One region of the Streptomyces sp. NPDC006643 genome, then DNA from elsewhere that is predicted to be linked to it. Evidence: riboswitches for the same ligand, from Rfam matches in the RefSeq annotation. Region 1 holds a riboswitch; each other region holds the start of a gene.
What was found. Region 1 has a riboswitch for cobalamin ahead of ACFYNU_RS02070 (ABC transporter substrate-binding protein). Riboswitches for the same ligand answer to the same signal wherever they lie in the genome.
Positions count from the first base shown of each region.

Region 1 (5,320 bases):
GCGAGCGGGGAGTCGTATCGCATCAGAGCGTGGCGGACGCGTCGGGCATGGGCATCCGCCCCGAGCCGCCGGCGACGGCGGGCAGGATGGTGACGCTGTCGCCGTCCGCGAGTTTGGTGGAGATGCCGTCCAGGAAGCGGACGTCCTCGTCGTTGAGGTAGACGTTCACGAAGCGGCGCAGCTGGTCGCCGTTGGCGCCGTCGACGATGCGTTCGCGGATGCCCGCGTGACGGCTTTCGAGGTCGGTGAGCAGCGCTGCGATGGTGTCACCGGTGCCCTCGACGGCCTTGGCTCCGTCTGTGTAGGTGCGGAGGATGGTCGGGATGCGGACCTCGATGGCCATGGCGTGGGCTCCTGTCGGAAAAGAGGCGTGACGGGCGCGCGGCTCTGCCCCCGCGCGGGGGGTGGTGCTCGGGAGGGGCGTACTGCCGCGACTCAGGCGGCAGCGCCGGCCGTACACATGGCGCTGGCGAGTCGGCACAGATCGACGTGCAGGCGCGCCACCAGGAGATCGCCTGGCGTCTTCTCGCTCACGTCGTGGGAAACCATGGGGTCATCGTATCGATTCCCGGTCCGCATCCCGGTATGCGATCTCACAGGATGGACGTTCGGTGTTCGTCAGGTGGACCGGGGCAGATAGACGACCGTCGGGGCACCGGTCCTGGGGTGCGGCGTGACCTCCGCCTCCACCTCGTAGACGGCGGCCAGCAGGGCGGGGGTCAGGACCTCCGCCGGGGTCCCCGAGGCGACGACCGTACCGGCTTTGAGCACGTACAGCCGGTCGCAGTAGTACGCGGCGAGATTCAGGTCGTGCAGGGCCAGCAGATTCGTCGTCCCCAACTCTCCTATGAGGGACAGGACTTCGAGCTGGTGGCGGATGTCGAGATGGTTGGTCGGTTCGTCCAGGACGAAGAGCGCGGGCCGTTGGACCAGGGCGCGGGCGACGAGGGCGCGCTGGCGTTCGCCGCCGGAGAGGGACGGGAAGGCGCGCTCCGCGAGCGGGGCGATGCCCAGGCGGTCCAGTGCGGCGTCGGCGAGCGCGGTGTCGGCCGCCGTGTCCGCCTCCCAGAAGCGCCGGTGCGGGGAGCGGCCCATGGCGACGACCTCGCGGACGGTCAGTTCGAAGTCGGTCTGCCCGTCCTGCGGGACGGTCGCCACGCGCCGGGCGCGCGCCTTGGCCGTCATGGTGTGCAGGTCGTCGCCGTCGAGCAGCGCCCGGCCGTGGGTGGGCCGCAGCGTGCCGTACACGCAGCGCAGCAGGGTGGTCTTGCCGCTGCCGTTGGGGCCGACGAGGCCGACGGTCTCGCCGGGGGCGGCGGTCAGATCGACGGCGTCGACGAGCGGGCGGCCGTCGCCGACCCCGTACGACAGCCCCTCGACGCGCAGAGTGGCGCTGCGGGCGCTCATACCGGGGCTCCTTCGGGGCGGCGGCGCATCAGCCACAGGAAGAACGGGCCGCCGACGAGCGCGGTGAGGACACCCACGGGGATGTCCTGCGGCGCGGCGACGGTCCGGGCGGCGAGGTCCGCGGCGACGAGCACGAGCGCGCCGCCGAGCGCGGCGACCGGCAGCAGCGGCCGGTGCGACGCCCCGACGGCCATCCGCGCCGCGTGCGGCACGAGCAGCCCGACGAAGCCGATGGCGCCGCTCGCGGCCACCATGACGCCGGTGACCAGCGAGGCGAGGACGAACACGGCGGCGCGGAAGCGCGCGGTGTCCAGTCCGAGTACGGTCGCGCCCTCCTCCCCCACCAGCAGCAGGTCCAGCGGCCGGGCGAGCGCCATGAGGACGGCGGTGCCCACGGCGAGGACGACGGCCGGCCCGGCGAGCGTGCTCCAGCGGGCGCTGCCGAGCCCGCCGAGCGACCAGAACAGGGCCTCCTGGAAGTGCTCGGGCCGGGCGGAGACCACCAGGACCAGCGTGGTGAGCGCGGACAGGATGTAGGAGACGGTCACCCCGGCCAGTACGAGCCGCCCGCCGGTCATGGTGGAGCCGCGCCGCGCCAGCGCGTAGACGAGGGTCATCGCGACGAGCGAGCCCGCGAAGGCGGCGGCCGGCATGGCGACGGTGCTGGTGATCCCGCCGGCGATGCCGCCGCCGATGCCGAAGACCAGGACGAGCACGGCGCCGGCGGACGCCCCGGAGGAGATGCCGAGCAGGAACGGATCGGCCAGCCGGTTGCGTACGAGGGCCTGGAGGACCGTACCCACGACGGCGAGTCCGGCACCGACGACCGCGCCGAGCAGCACGCGCGGCAGCCGTACGTCCAGGACGATCGTGCGGAAGGGACTGGGCTCCGCGCCGCCGGTGAGGATGGTGAGGACCTCGCCGGGCGGGATACGGACGGAGCCGAGCGCCAGTGCGGCGACGACGGCGCAGGCGAGCGCCACGGCGAGGCCGCCGAGCACGAGGGCGAGTCTCAGGCGCCGGGCCGGCGGGGTCTCGCGGCTCATCGCGGCGGCCCTACTCGCCCGCCTCCGGGTGGAGTTGGTCCGCGAGGCGCCCGACGGCGGCCGGGGCGCGGACGCCGAGGACGGCGTCGGACAGCGGCAGCACGGCGACGCGCTTGTTCCTGATCGCGGGGACGTCCTTCAGGACGGGGTCCTCAAGGAGCCGCTTCTTCTTCTGCGCGACGGTGGTGGCGCCGTAGTCGTAGATGACGATCATCTCGGGCTTACGGGCCACGACCTGCTCCCAGGTGGCGTCGCCGAAGGATTTGTCGAGGTCGGCGAAGACATTGCGCCCGCCGGCCCGTTCGATCATCTCGTTGCCGATGCCCTTGCCGCCGGCGGTGAACGCGGTCTTGTCGCCGCTGTCGTAGACGAAGACCGGGACCGGCCGCACGCCCGCCAGGCGGGTGGCGGTCGTGTCGAGGGCGGTGCGTGCCCCGGCGGTCCACTTCGCGGCGCGGTCGGGGACGCCGAAGGTGCGGGCGACCTCGGTGACCTCGCGGAAGACGTCGTCCATGGAGGTCTTGCCCTTGGCGCAGTTCTCCAGGTTGAGCCGGGTGTCGATGCCGGCGTCCTTGAGGTCGTCGCGGGTGCGGCCGTCCTTGGCGGCGAAGGCGCTGGCGTAGCCGCCGTAGACGAAGTCCGGATTGGCGGCGAGGAGTTTCTCCTTGGAGGGGTACTCGTCGGCGACGACCGGGACGCTGTCGTACGCCTTCTTGTACTCGGGCAGGACGGCGTCGTCCAGCCAGGCGGTGCCGACGAGCGACTTCGTCAGTCCCAGCTCGATCATGACCTCGGTGACGTGCTGGTTCATCGTGACCACGCGCTTCGGGGGTGCGTCGAAGGTGGTCCTCACACCGCAGTTGGTGACGGTGTACGGGAATCCGTCGGCCGCGGCTTTGGCCTCGCGGACGGGGTCCGGGGTGCTGCCGCACGCGGCGAGCGGGAGCAGCAGGGGAAGCAGGGCCGCCGGTATGAGGGCGTGGCGCCGCAAGGACATGACTGGGCCTCCTCCGGGGGATTTCCGCGTCCCCTGGCATGGTGGGAGAAGGGCGACAGGTCAGTTCCTGGCTTCCGGGGCATCGCTCGCGCGAAGGCCCTGGTCACAGTGGCGGGACCGTGCCGGATTCACACCGGCTTCCTGGGTCCTGCCGCCCTGGGCTGGGGTGCGCCGGAGAAGTGACGTCGTCCGCCCGCAGGCCGGGCGGGACTTCTCCGGGGCGCCCCAAGTGTGTCAGACGACTTCGACGTCTTCCTCGGTGACCTCGCCGTCGACGATGCGGTACGAGCGGAACTGGAACGGGCCCATCTCGTCGGTGTCGGCGGTGGAGACCAGGACGTAGTGCGCGAACGGTTCCATGGCCAGGTCGATGTCCCGGCGGGAGGGGTACGCCTCGGTCGCGGTGTGCGAGTGGTAGATGACCACCACGTCCTCGTCGCGCTCGCGCAGCTCGTTGTCGAGCTGCTTGTGCTCGGTCGAGTCGAACTCGTAGAACGTGGGCGAGCGCGCCGCGTTGAGCATGGGGATGAAGCGCTCGGGCCGGTCGCTGCCCTCGGGGCCCGCGATCACGCCGCACGCCTCGTCGGGGTGGTCGGCCCGTGCGTGGGCGACGATCTGGTCGTACAGCGCCTGGGTGATGGTCAGCATGGGGTGAAGGATAAGCGGGTGGCCTCCGCGAGTGAGATGCGGAGGCCACCTGGTGAGACGGTGCGTGAGACGGGGTGCCGACCTTGGACAGGGTGCGGCGTGGGACGGGGTGCCGGGGTCAGTCGGTCGCCTTGGCGTACTCCGGCTCGTACGGGCCCTCCGGCTCGCCCGGGTCACGCGCGCCGCGCGCCGCCAGCTCGGGGTTGCGGCGCTTGAGCAGCGCCCAGCCGCCGACCAGGAAGAGCGCCCAGACCGCGCCGACGTACAGCGACACCCGGGCCTCGGAGTCGTACGCGATCAGACAGGTCACGAACGACAGGAACACCAGCGCCACCCAGCTCAGCGCCGAGCCGCCCGGGGCCGGGAACGAGGACGCCGGCAGCCGCCCCGCGACCACGGCGGAGCGGTACTTGATATGGCTGATGAGGATCATCATCCAGGTCCAGACACCGGCGGCGGTGGCCACCGAGGTGACGTACAGGAACGCCTTCTCGGGGACGAGGTAGTTGAGGACGACGCCGATGCCCATCAGCGCGACGGACGCGGCGATGCCGAACGCGGGTGTCTTGCGGGAGTTGAGCCTGCCGAGGAGCTTCGGCGCCTCCTTGTTGGCGGAGAGGTCGCGCAGCATCCGGCCGGTGGAGTACATACCGGAGTTGCAGGACGACAGCGCCGCCGTCAGCACCACGAAGTTGACGATTCCGGCGCCGAGCGGGATGCCGATCCTGGCGAAGGCGTGCACGAACGGGCTCTCGCCCTCGCTGAACTCGGTCCACTTCACCACGGCGAGGATGACGGTGAGCGCGCCCACGTAGAAGACGATGATGCGCCAGGGCAGCGTGTTGATCGCCTTGGGGAGGGTCTTCTCCGGGTTCTCGGACTCGCCCGCCGTGACGCCGACGAGTTCGACGGCGAGGTAGGCGAACATCACGCCCTGGAGCGTCATCAGGCTGGAGCCGATGCCGTTGGGGAAGATGCCGCCGTGCTGCCAGAGGTTGCCGGTGGCCGCGGTCTCGCCCGCGTCGGAGAAGCCGAGGGTCAGTACGCCGAGGCCGATGACGATCATGCCGATGATCGCGGTGACCTTGACCATCGAGAACCAGAACTCGACCTCGCCGAAGATCTTGACGGAGATCAGGTTGACGCCGAAGAGCACCACGAGGAAGACCAGGGCGCTGACCCACTGCGGGATCGCGGGGAACCAGAAGTGGATGTAGATCGC
Region 1 is NZ_JBIAHA010000001.1:497,714-503,033, forward strand. It holds gene ACFYNU_RS02045 (cysteine synthase) at 1-23, opposite strand, end outside; gene ACFYNU_RS02050 (MoaD/ThiS family protein) at 23-343, opposite strand; gene ACFYNU_RS02055 (putative leader peptide) at 436-549, opposite strand; gene ACFYNU_RS02060 (ABC transporter ATP-binding protein) at 619-1,407, opposite strand; gene ACFYNU_RS02065 (iron ABC transporter permease) at 1,404-2,453, opposite strand; gene ACFYNU_RS02070 (ABC transporter substrate-binding protein) at 2,464-3,450, opposite strand; cobalamin riboswitch at 3,491-3,641, opposite strand; gene ACFYNU_RS02075 (M67 family metallopeptidase) at 3,685-4,098, opposite strand; gene ACFYNU_RS02080 (amino acid permease) at 4,217-5,320, opposite strand, start outside.

Region 2 (5,320 bases), on a different contig from region 1:
GGATGCTGCTGGCGCCGCGTGACTATCTGTCGACCTTCATGAAGGTCGGCACCATCGCGCTGCTGGCGATCGGTGTGGTCGTCGCGATGCCGACGATGAAGATGGACGCCGTCACGGAGTTCGCGAGCCGTGGTGACGGTCCGGTCTTCGCCGGTTCGATGTTCCCGTTCGTCTTCATCACCATCGCGTGCGGCGCGCTGTCCGGTTTCCACTCACTGGTCTCCTCGGGCACCACGCCGAAGATGGTGCAGAAGGAGACGCAGATCCGGATGATCGGGTACGGCGCGATGCTCACCGAGTCGTTCGTCGCCATCATGGCGATGATCACGGCGTGCATCATCGACCCGGGTCTGTACTTCGCGGTCAACTCCCCCGCCGGAGTCATCGGCGGCACGGTCGAGTCCGCCTCGCAGGCGGTCGCGAACCTCGGCTTCACCATCTCGCCGGACCAGCTCGCCCAGGCGGCGAAGGACGTCGAGGAGTCGAGCCTGCTGTCCCGTACGGGTGGCGCGCCGACCTTCGCGCTCGGCATGTCCGACATCTTCTCGTCCGTCATCGGCGGCACGGGGATGAAGGCGTTCTGGTACCACTTCGCGATCATGTTCGAGGCGCTGTTCATCCTGACGACGGTGGACGCGGGAACGCGCGTCGGGCGCTTCATGCTCCAGGACATGCTCGGCAACGTGTACAAGCCGATGCGCCAGGTCAGCTGGAAGCCGGGCGTCTGGTTCGCCAGCGCCGTGGTCGTCGGCGCGTGGGGCTACTTCCTCTGGGTCGGCGTGCACGACCCGCTGGGCGGCATCAACCAGCTCTTCCCGCTGTTCGGCATCGCGAACCAGCTCCTGGCGGCGGTGGCGCTCGCCGTGTGCACGACGCTGCTGGTGAAGTCCGGGCGGCTGAAATGGGCGTGGGTGACGGGAGTTCCGCTCGCCTGGGACGCGGCGGTCACGCTCACCGCGAGCTGGCAGAAGATCTTCTCCGACGACCCGAGGGTCGGCTTCTTCACCCAGCGCGACGTCTACCAGGCGGGCATCGACAAGGGCGAGGTGATCCCGCCGGCGAAGACGATGGACGACATGCACACGGTCGTCACCAACTCGACGGTGGACGGCGTCCTTTCGGCGGTCTTCGCGATCCTGATCCTCGTGGTCATCGCCGACGCGGGCCGGGTCTGCTACAACGCGATCCGCCACCCCGAGAACGTGAAGCTGTCGGAGACGCCGTACGTGAAGTCGGAACTGGTCGCGCCGGCGGGCCTGATCCCGACGAAGGAGGAGAAGGCGGAACTGGCGGCGGCGTCCACCGGGGCATCGCCGGGGCCGGGTTCGTCATGACGTCCGGGGCGAAGGTGCGGCACGCGGTGGGCCGGATCCGTTGGTACGTACGGGAGTTGACGGGCGAGTCGGCGTACGACCACTACGTGGCCCACACCCGCGCCTGCGACCCGACGGCGGAGCCGATGACCCGCCGCGCGTTCGAACGGAGCCGTATGGACGCGCGGGAGGCGGACCCGAGGGAAGGGTTCCGCTGCTGCTGAGCGGACGAGAGGGCCGCCGTGTCCCGAGGGGGGCGCGGCGGCCTTCGGCGTGCGGAAGCGGGTGTCAGTGCACCCAGTCCTTGAGCTGCTCGGTCTCCAGCGTGATACCCACGGGGTCGGGCAGGTTGACGGTTTTGCCGAACGGCACGGTGCGGGCGCTCTCGTACCGCACACCGTCCGGCTCGCTGTAGACGGTCACCTCGCAGGAGTCCCGGTCGATCAGCAGATAGACGGGGATGCCGGTCTCGGCGTAGGCGCGGGGCTTCTCCGTGCGATCGCGGGCGTCGGTGTCGGAGTCGTAGGAGGTGACCTCGACGGCCATCAGGACAGGGTCGGGGTCGGGGTACTCTCCTTGACCGACAAAGGCGCCGCTGGGAGCGAGAGAGCCGTCCGGCCGAGCGCGGCCACTGCGGTGGGCCTGCACCTTCAGCCCTTGATCCGGGTAGAGAAACAGCTCTGGCCGCGACTGCATGCAGATGCGAAGCAGCCACTCGATGATGCGCCCGTGATCCCCGTCCGGCACTACCTTGCTCCTGAGCTTCCCGTCGATAAGTTCCATGCGCACGCGCTCATCCGTGCGGGCCACTATCAGGGTCAGCTCGTCGAAGACGCTGGTCTCCAGATGGTTCCGGTCAGTGGTCACGGCCATGGACCCTCCTCGCTCTGCACCCAACGATATCTGCGACCTGTGACAAGGCACCGCCGTACCGTGTCGCACACTTCAAGGATGGATCAGAGAACACAGCCGGAGGCCGGCTTCATCATCAGGGCGGCCGAGGCCGCCGAGTACGCGGCGCTCGGGGAGATAACCGCGCGCGCCTATCTGGACGACGGGCTGCTGGACTTCGGGGCCGACGATCCCTATCTGGAGACCCTGCGCGACGTCGCGGCGCGGGCCGAAGGGGCCGAGGTGCTGGTGGCCGCCGACGCGGACGGGACCGTGCTCGGTGGGGTGGCCTACGTCGTCGCCGGGTCCGCGTGGGCCGAGGTGGCCGGGGACGGCGAGGCCGAGTTCCGCATGCTGGCCGTCGCGCCGGCCGCCCGGGGGCGCGGAGTCGGCGGGGCGCTGGTGCGGGCGTGTGTGGACCGTGCGCGGGCCACCGAGGGGTGCCTGCGGGTGCGGCTGTCCACCCAGAAGGCGATGCTCGGCGCGCACCGGATCTACGAGCGCCTGGGCTTCGTACGTACGCCGGAGCGCGACTGGTCGCCCATCCCGGGGCTGTCCCTGCTCACCTACAGCCTGGAGATCTAAGGCGTTTCGGGGTCGATCCCGGGCAAGCCGAAACACGCTCGACACAACATGTGGGGGGTGCCGCTCCCAACGAGCCCCACATGTATGCTCAACTCTGTTGTCGCCGCAGGAGAATCCGGTGGAAATCCGGAACTGTCCCGCAACGGTGTGCCGTGGTGCGCTTTGCGCGCCCGCGAGTCCGAGTACCTGCCGACGACGCATCCGGTTCGACCGATCCGGGTGCCGAGACGTCCGGGCCCCGAGGTTGGGCCGGTGGACGCCGCACCGCGCGCCGCCCGGTTCCGGGTCGGCGTACGCGGGCGTGCGCTGCCGTGCCCTCCCCCTGGCCCAGAGCCGAGCGAGGGAGAGCACCACGTGACCATCGCGCCAGCCGATCCGGCTTCAGCGATCTCCGAGCGGGTACGGGAGACGGCCGTACCGGCCGCCGGACCGGCCGGTACGGCCGACGGGCCCGGGACGGGCCTTCTGCGGCTCCTCACGGACCTCACCGCCGACCTCCCCGACACCGACCCCGGCAAGGTCGCCGCCGCCGCGCTCCGGGGCCGTAACGCCGCGTCGGACGAGGCCGAGTTGCGCGGGCTCGCCACCGAGGCCGCCGCCGGGCTCATCTCCGAGGACCCCGCGTACTCCCGGCTCGCCGCCCGCCTCCTCACCCGTACGATCGCGGACGAGGCCGCCGGCCAGGGCGCCGTCTCGTTCTCCTCCTCGGTCGCCGTCGGTCACACGGAGGGCCTGATCGCCGACCGTACGGCCGCGTTCGTCACCCGCCACGCCGCCCGGCTCGACGCGCTGATCGACCCCGCCGCCGACGACCGCTTCGGCTACTTCGGTCTACGTACGCTCTTCAGCCGCTATCTGCTCCGGCACCCGATCACCCGCGATGTCATCGAGACGCCGCAGTACTTCATGCTGCGTGTGGCGTCCGGGCTGGCCAAGGACGACTCCCCGGCCGCCGTGGACGAAGTCGCCGCGCTGTACGGCCTGATGAGCCGCCTCGACTACCTCCCCTCCTCCCCCACGCTCTTCAACTCCGGCACCCGGCACCCCCAGATGTCGTCCTGCTATCTGCTGGACTCCCCGCTGGACGAGCTGGACTCGATCTACGACCGCTACCACCAGGTGGCCCGCCTGTCGAAGCACGCGGGCGGCATCGGCCTCTCGTACTCCCGTATCCGCGCCCGCGGTTCGCTGATCCGTGGCACGAACGGGCACTCCAACGGCATCGTGCCGTTCCTGCGCACGCTCGACTCCTCCGTCGCCGCCGTCAACCAGGGCGGCCGGCGCAAGGGCGCGGCCTGCGTCTATCTGGAGACGTGGCACGCGGACATCGAGGAGTTCCTGGAGCTGCGCGACAACACCGGTGAGGAGGCCCGCCGTACGCACAATCTGAACCTCGCGCACTGGATCCCCGACGAGTTCATGCGCCGGGTCGACGCGGACGGCGACTGGTCGCTCTTCTCCCCCTCCGACGTGCCCGAACTGGTCGACCTGTGGGGCGACGACTTCGACGCCGCCTACCGCGCGGCCGAGGCGGCGGGCAAGGCCCGCCGGACCATCCCGGCGCGCGAGCTGTACGGCCGGATGATGCGCACCCTCGCGCAGACCGGCAACGGCTGGATGACCTTCAAGGACGCGTCGAACCGTACGGCGAACCAGACCGCCGAGCCCGGCACCGTCGTGCACTCCTCGAACCTGTGCACCGAGATCCTGGAGGTCACGGACGACGGCGAGACGGCCGTCTGCAACCTCGGCTCGGTCAACATCGGCGCGTTCGTGACGGAGAGCGGTGAGGGCGAGGGCTTCGAACTGGACTGGGAGCGGCTGGACGAGAGCGTCCGCACCGCCGTGACCTTCCTCGACCGGGTCGTGGACATCAACTTCTACCCGACCGAGCAGGCGGGCCGCTCCAACGCCAAATGGCGCCCCGTGGGCCTGGGTGTGATGGGTCTCCAGGACGTCTTCTTCAAGAAGCGGCTGCCGTTCGACTCCGCCGAGGCCGCCGCGCTCTCCACCCGTATCGCCGAGCGGATCATGCTCGCGGCGTACGAGGCGTCCTGCGACCTCGCCGAGCGCGAGGGCCCGCTGCCGGCCTGGGAGCGGACGCGTGCCGCGCGTGGCGTGCTGCACCCCGACCACTACGACGTGGCGCTCAACTGGCCCGAGCGCTGGGACGCGTTGCGGGCGCGCGTCGCGAAGACCGGTATGCGCAACTCGCTGCTGCTCGCCATCGCGCCGACGGCCACCATCGCGTCGATCGCCGGGGTGTACGAGTGCATCGAGCCGCAGGTCTCGAACCTCTTCAAGCGCGAGACGCTGTCGGGCGAGTTCCTTCAGGTCAACGCCTATCTGGTGGCGGAGCTGAAGCGCCTCGGCGTCTGGGACGCGCAGTCCCGCGAGGCGCTGCGCGAGTCCAACGGCTCGGTGGCGGGCTTCAGTTGGGTCCCGGCCGACGTGCGTGAGCTGTACCGCACGGCGTGGGAGATCCCGCAGCGCGGCCTGATCGACATGGCGGCGGCGCGTACGCCGTTCCT
Region 2 is NZ_JBIAHA010000028.1:56,206-61,525, forward strand. It holds gene ACFYNU_RS31760 (carbon starvation CstA family protein) at 1-1,334, shown strand, start outside; gene ACFYNU_RS31765 (YbdD/YjiX family protein) at 1,331-1,537, shown strand; gene ACFYNU_RS31770 (Uma2 family endonuclease) at 1,602-2,186, opposite strand; gene ACFYNU_RS31775 (GNAT family N-acetyltransferase) at 2,265-2,789, shown strand; cobalamin riboswitch at 2,867-2,998, shown strand; gene ACFYNU_RS31780 (ribonucleoside-diphosphate reductase subunit alpha) at 3,144-5,320, shown strand, end outside.
Region 2: linked by a shared signal. The riboswitch ahead of ACFYNU_RS31780 (ribonucleoside-diphosphate reductase subunit alpha) and the one ahead of ACFYNU_RS02070 (ABC transporter substrate-binding protein) in region 1 are both predicted to bind cobalamin.

Region 3 (5,320 bases), on a different contig from region 1:
CGACCTCGTCACGCAGGGCGAGAGCGACCTGGCGCGCGGTGTCGCCCAGCGGCTGGTCGTCCCGGACGAAGGACCAGGCGAGCATGGTCACCGGCCCGGTGAGCATGCCCTTGACCGGGCGGTCGGTGAGGGACTGCGCGTACGACGTCCAGCGCACCGTCATCGGCTCCGGGCGTGAGATGTCCCCGGCGAGGACCGGCGGGCGTACATAACGCGTGCCGTACGACTGGACCCACCCGTGCCGTGTGGCGACGTAACCCGTCAGCTGCTCGGCGAAGTACTGGACCATGTCGTTGCGTTCGGGCTCGCCGTGCACGAGGACGTCGATCCCCGTCTTCTCCTGGAAGGCGACGACCTCCCGGATCTCCTCCTTGATCCGCTCCTCGTATCCGGCGGTGTCGATGCGCCCCGTGCGCAGGTCGGCCCGCGCGGTGCGCAGTTCGGTGGTCTGCGGGAAGGAGCCGATCGTGGTCGTGGGCAGGAGGGGCAGGCCCAGATGCGCCCGCTGGGCGACGGTCCGTTCCGCGTACGGCTGCGAGCGCCGGCCGTCGGCGTCGGTGACGGCCGCGGTACGGGCGCGCACGGCCGGGTCCCGGGTGAGCACGGACGCGGCCCGGGAGGCGAGCGCGGCGCGGTTGGCCGCGAGTTCGGCGGTGATCGCGCCGGTGCCGTCGGTCAGCGCGCGGGCCAGCGTCGCGATCTCGGTGCTCTTCTGGCGGGCGAAGGCGAGCCAGCGGGCGATCTCCGGGTCGATGTCCTGCTCGGCGGTGGCGTCGAGCGGGACGTGCAGGAGGGAGCAGGAGGCGGAGACGTCCACCCGGCCGGCGAGGCCGAGGAGGGTGCCGAGCGTGGCGAGGGACTTCTCGAAGTCGTTGATCCAGATGTTGCGTCCGTCGACGACCCCGGCGACCAGGCGCTTGCCGGGCAGTCCGCCGACGGCGGCGAGAGCGTCCAGGTTGGCGGCGCCCGACTCGGTGAAGTCCATCGCCAGCCCGTCGACCGGGGCCTTGGCGAGCACCGGCAGGGCGTCACCGAGCCGCCCGAAGTAGGAGGCGACGAGAAGCTTCGGCCGGTCGGCCGTGGTGCCCAGCTCGCGATACGCGCGGGCCACGGCGTTCAGTTCGGCCGGGGTGCGGTCCTGTACGAGCGCGGGCTCGTCCAGCTGCGCCCAGTCCGCGCCGGCCGCACGCAGATCGGCCAGGACCTCCGCGTACACGGGCAGGAGCCGGTCGAGCAGCGTCAGCGGCTCGAAGTCGGCGGCCACACCGGGGGCGGGCTTGGCCAGCAGGAGATAGGTGACGGGGCCGAGGAGCACGGGCCGGGCGGTGAGACCGAGCGTGAGCGCTTCCGTCAGCTCGGCGACCTGCTTGGCGGAGTCGGCGGCGAAGACCGTGTCCGGCCCCAGTTCGGGCACGAGGTAGTGGTAATTGGTGTCGAACCACTTCGTCATCTCCAGCGGCGCCACGTCCTGCGTGCCGCGCGCCATCGCGAAGTACCCCTGCGTGCCGTCGGCGTCGACCGCCGCACGGTGCCGCTCGGGAACGGCGCCGACCATGACGCTGGTGTCGAGGACGTGGTCGTAGTACGAGAAATCACCGGACGGCACTTCATGGATGCCGGCGTCGGCCAGCTGCCGCCAGTTCGAACGGCGAAGACCCGCGGCGGTCTCCCGCAGGGCGTCGGCGTCGACACGGCCCTTCCAGTACCCCTCGACGGCCTTCTTCAGTTCACGGTTCTGACCCTGGCGGGGGTAGCCGTACACGGTGGCCCGTGCTGCCGCGGCTGCGGACTGCGCTGTCACGGAACTCTCCTTCGCGAGATGTGTCCAGAACATCCCGGGGACGGGACGCGGACGCGAAGGCACGACCGAACGACGCGACACGTCGCGCGAGAAACGCGCATGCCGCTCGATACGTACGCCGACCCGCCCACGAGGTCACCGGAAAGACCGCGCGCGATCGGTCGCGCACGGGCAACGGGCAGGTCTTCGGACTCGTGGGCCCGTCTCGTGTCGGCCACGAGACACCTACTGGCCGTCGCTTCCCAGATCCGGCCGGACCCAGTGCGTATGACGGCGGTCGTTCCCACTCACCGCTGCGGGGCAGTCCCGGATTCCCACCGGGTTCCCTCTTACGACGTCCTGCCTGGCGGGCAGGAACGAACCAGCTGCACTGAACAGCCTACGGGGACGGACGCCGCCCATACACCCCTGCCCGGAATCCGGACGGGCCGGCGGACATGACCCGGGGCGCGGGTATCAGCAGTCGGACCGGGACCTGACCACCCGCGACAGGCCATTAACCTGCGCCCATGGCTCTCGGTACTCCCCGCGCAAGAGCGGACCACGCTGTGCCCATCCGCGACCTCCTCGCCGCAGGAGGCCGTTCGTACTCCTTCGAGTTCATGCCTCCGCGCAGCGCGGAGGCCGAGGCCGGGCTGTGGACGGCGATCCGACGGTTGGAAGCCCTGTCACCGGCCTTCGTCTCGGTGACGTACGGCGCCGGCGGCTCGACGCGTGGCCGCACCATCGGCGTCACGGGGCGGATCGCCCAGGAGACCACGCTCACCCCGGTCGCCCACCTCACGGCGGTGGACCACAGCGTCGCCGAACTGCGCAACATCCTCGGCCACTACGCCGACCAGGGCGTCCGCGACATCCTCGCCCTGCGCGGCGACCCGCCCGGCGACCCGCTCGGCCCGTGGACGAAGCACCCGCAGGGGGTCGAGTACGCGGCCGAACTGGTCCGGCTGATCAAGGAATCCGGCAACTTCTGCGTCGGCGTCGCGGCCTTCCCCGAGATGCACCCGCGCTCGCCCGACTGGGACAGCGACATCCGCCACTTCGTCGACAAGTGCCGGGCCGGCGCCGACTACGCGATCACCCAGATGTTCTTCGACGTCGACGACTATCTGCGGTTCCGCGACCGGGTCGCGGGCGCCGGGTGTACGACGCCGATCATCCCGGAGATCATGCCGGTCACCACGGTCCGCTCGCTGCGCCGTATCCCGAGCCTGAGCACGGCGGTCTTCCCGGCGCGGCTCGCCGAGCGGATGCTGGCCGCCGAGGACGACCCGAAGGCGGTCCGGGCGCTGGGTATCGAGCACGCCACCGAGATGTGCCGCCGCCTGATCAGCGAGGAAGCCCCGGGTCTGCACTTCATGACCATGAACTTCTCCAAGGTGACGACGGAGATCTACCAGAATCTCGGACTCCACCGCCGAGGCCGCGCCCAGGAGGAGCCGCCGACGGGATGATTCAACGGCCCTGCCAGGGACGGAGCTTCTCGGGGTTGTGCACCGCCCGGATCTGTTTGATCCGGTCACCCACGACGTGGCACGCGAACACGGTGACGTTGACGCCCTCGTACTGGGAGGCCGGACCGGGCCGGCCGTTGACCGTCCTCTCCCGGATCGAGCGCGGCGTCGCCTCGGGCAGCGGCAGCCCACTGCCCAGCTACGTGGGCGGCGCGGGCCGTCGGCCAAGAGTCGTGATCATTTCGCGTGAACCATGATCGGCCGTGAGTGTCGTGCCTCCTTCGCGTCCGCGCGTCGATTCATCGTGAGCCCGCCGGACACGAGGCGGGGCCCACGGGATCACCGCAGGACAGAAGGAGAACGACTGTGCAGATCGGCCGACGATTCGTACTGCGCGCCGGCGCGGCCTCAGCGGCCGGGGCCGCGCTGACCGGCGCGTACGGAAACCTGCCCGCGGCGGCCACCGAACGGCGCCACGAGCGCGCCGTCTGGCGGGAGTTGCGGGAGGCGGTGAGCCCGGCCGCGCGGCTGTACCGCCCCGGGGACCGGGGCTACCCGGCCCAGGCCGCCGCCGACAACCAGCGCTACGCCTCCGTCCGCCCCGCCGGAGTGCTCGGCTGCGCCTCGCAGGACGACGTGGCCGCCGCTGTCCGCTGGTGCGCGAAGCACGGAGTCCCCTTCGCCCCCCGCTCCGGCGGCCACAACTACGCCGGATACTCCACCACGCGCGGCCTGGTGATCAGCCTGCGGCCGATCCGGCACGTGGCGCCGCGAGGGCGCCGGCTGCACGTGGGCGGCGGCGCCACCAACTCCGACGTGTACGCGGCCCGCGCCGCGGACCTGTACTTCCCCGGCGGGCGATGTCCGGGCGTCGGCGTGGCCGGCCTGACCCTCGGCGGCGGGCTCGGCTTCAACGACCGCAAATGGGGCCTGACCTGCGACCGGCTCGTCGAGACCCGTGTCGTACTCGCGGACGGGACCGTGGTGCGCGCCGCCGACGACGAGAACGCGGACCTGTTCTGGGCCTGCCGTGGCGGGGCCGGCGGCAACTTCGGCATCAACACCTCGTTCGTCTTCGACGCCGTACCGGTGGGCCGGCTGCGCGCCACCGTCTTCGACCTCGTCTTCGATCTGCGAGTGGCGGTGCGGGTGATGGACGAGTTGCGGCACGTCCTCGACGCCGATCGCCGCGACGACCTCGATATGCGTGTCGCCTTCACACACGCGGGCGACGGCACGACGTCCCTGGCGGTACTGGGCCAGCGACTCGGTTCCGAGGACGCGCTGCGCCGGGTCCTCGGGCCACTGCTGAAGCTCCGACCGGCGAAGGCGTTCATCGAGGAGCGTGGCTTCTGGTCCGCGCAGGACTACCTCATGGCGCCCGCCGCGTCGGCGTCCCACGCCTCCAAGTCCCTCGTCCCCGAAAGGTGGTTGACCCCCGACACGGTGACGGCCGTCGCCGAGTGGGCCCGCGCCTGGCGTCCCGGACCCGCTCGGGCGACCGGCTTCGTGACGCTCTTCGCCATGGGCGGCGCCGGCGACGCACCGCGCCCCGACGAGACCGCCTACCCCCACCGCAGGGCCACCTTCGTACTGGACATCGGCACCAACTGGCGCCCCGGCACGGCCTCCTCCGAGGTGGCGCCCCTGCTGGAGCAGATCCGCGCCGTGCACCACACGCTCCGTGACCATCTGCGTACCGACGCGGCGTACGTCAACTTCCCCGACCCGGATCTGCGGGACTGGCGGCGCGCTTACTACGGCGCCAACTACGAGCGCCTGGTCGAGGTCAAGCACCGGTACGACCCGGCGGGACTCTTCCGCTACGCACAGGCCGTCGGCACACCCGGGAGCCGGTGACCGGCCGCTCAGAACAGAGGAGTGTACGTTCGTACGCTCTGCTTGTAGGCTCCACCCATGACTGTTGACGTACTGAGCCCGCCCGCCCCGGCGGACCGGCAGGCCCGCGTGGCCGTCGCCGTGCTCTTCTTCACCAACGGCGCGCTGTTCGCCAACCTCCTGCCGCGCTTTCCGCAGATCAAGGCGGATCTCGGCATCGGGAACG
Region 3 is NZ_JBIAHA010000045.1:6,236-11,555, reverse strand. It holds gene metE (5-methyltetrahydropteroyltriglutamate--homocysteine S-methyltransferase) at 1-1,801, opposite strand, end outside; cobalamin riboswitch at 1,961-2,182, opposite strand; gene metF (methylenetetrahydrofolate reductase [NAD(P)H]) at 2,311-3,255, shown strand; gene ACFYNU_RS37900 (FAD-binding oxidoreductase) at 3,622-5,115, shown strand; gene ACFYNU_RS37895 (MFS transporter) at 5,173-5,320, shown strand, end outside.
Region 3: linked by a shared signal. The riboswitch ahead of metE (5-methyltetrahydropteroyltriglutamate--homocysteine S-methyltransferase) and the one ahead of ACFYNU_RS02070 (ABC transporter substrate-binding protein) in region 1 are both predicted to bind cobalamin.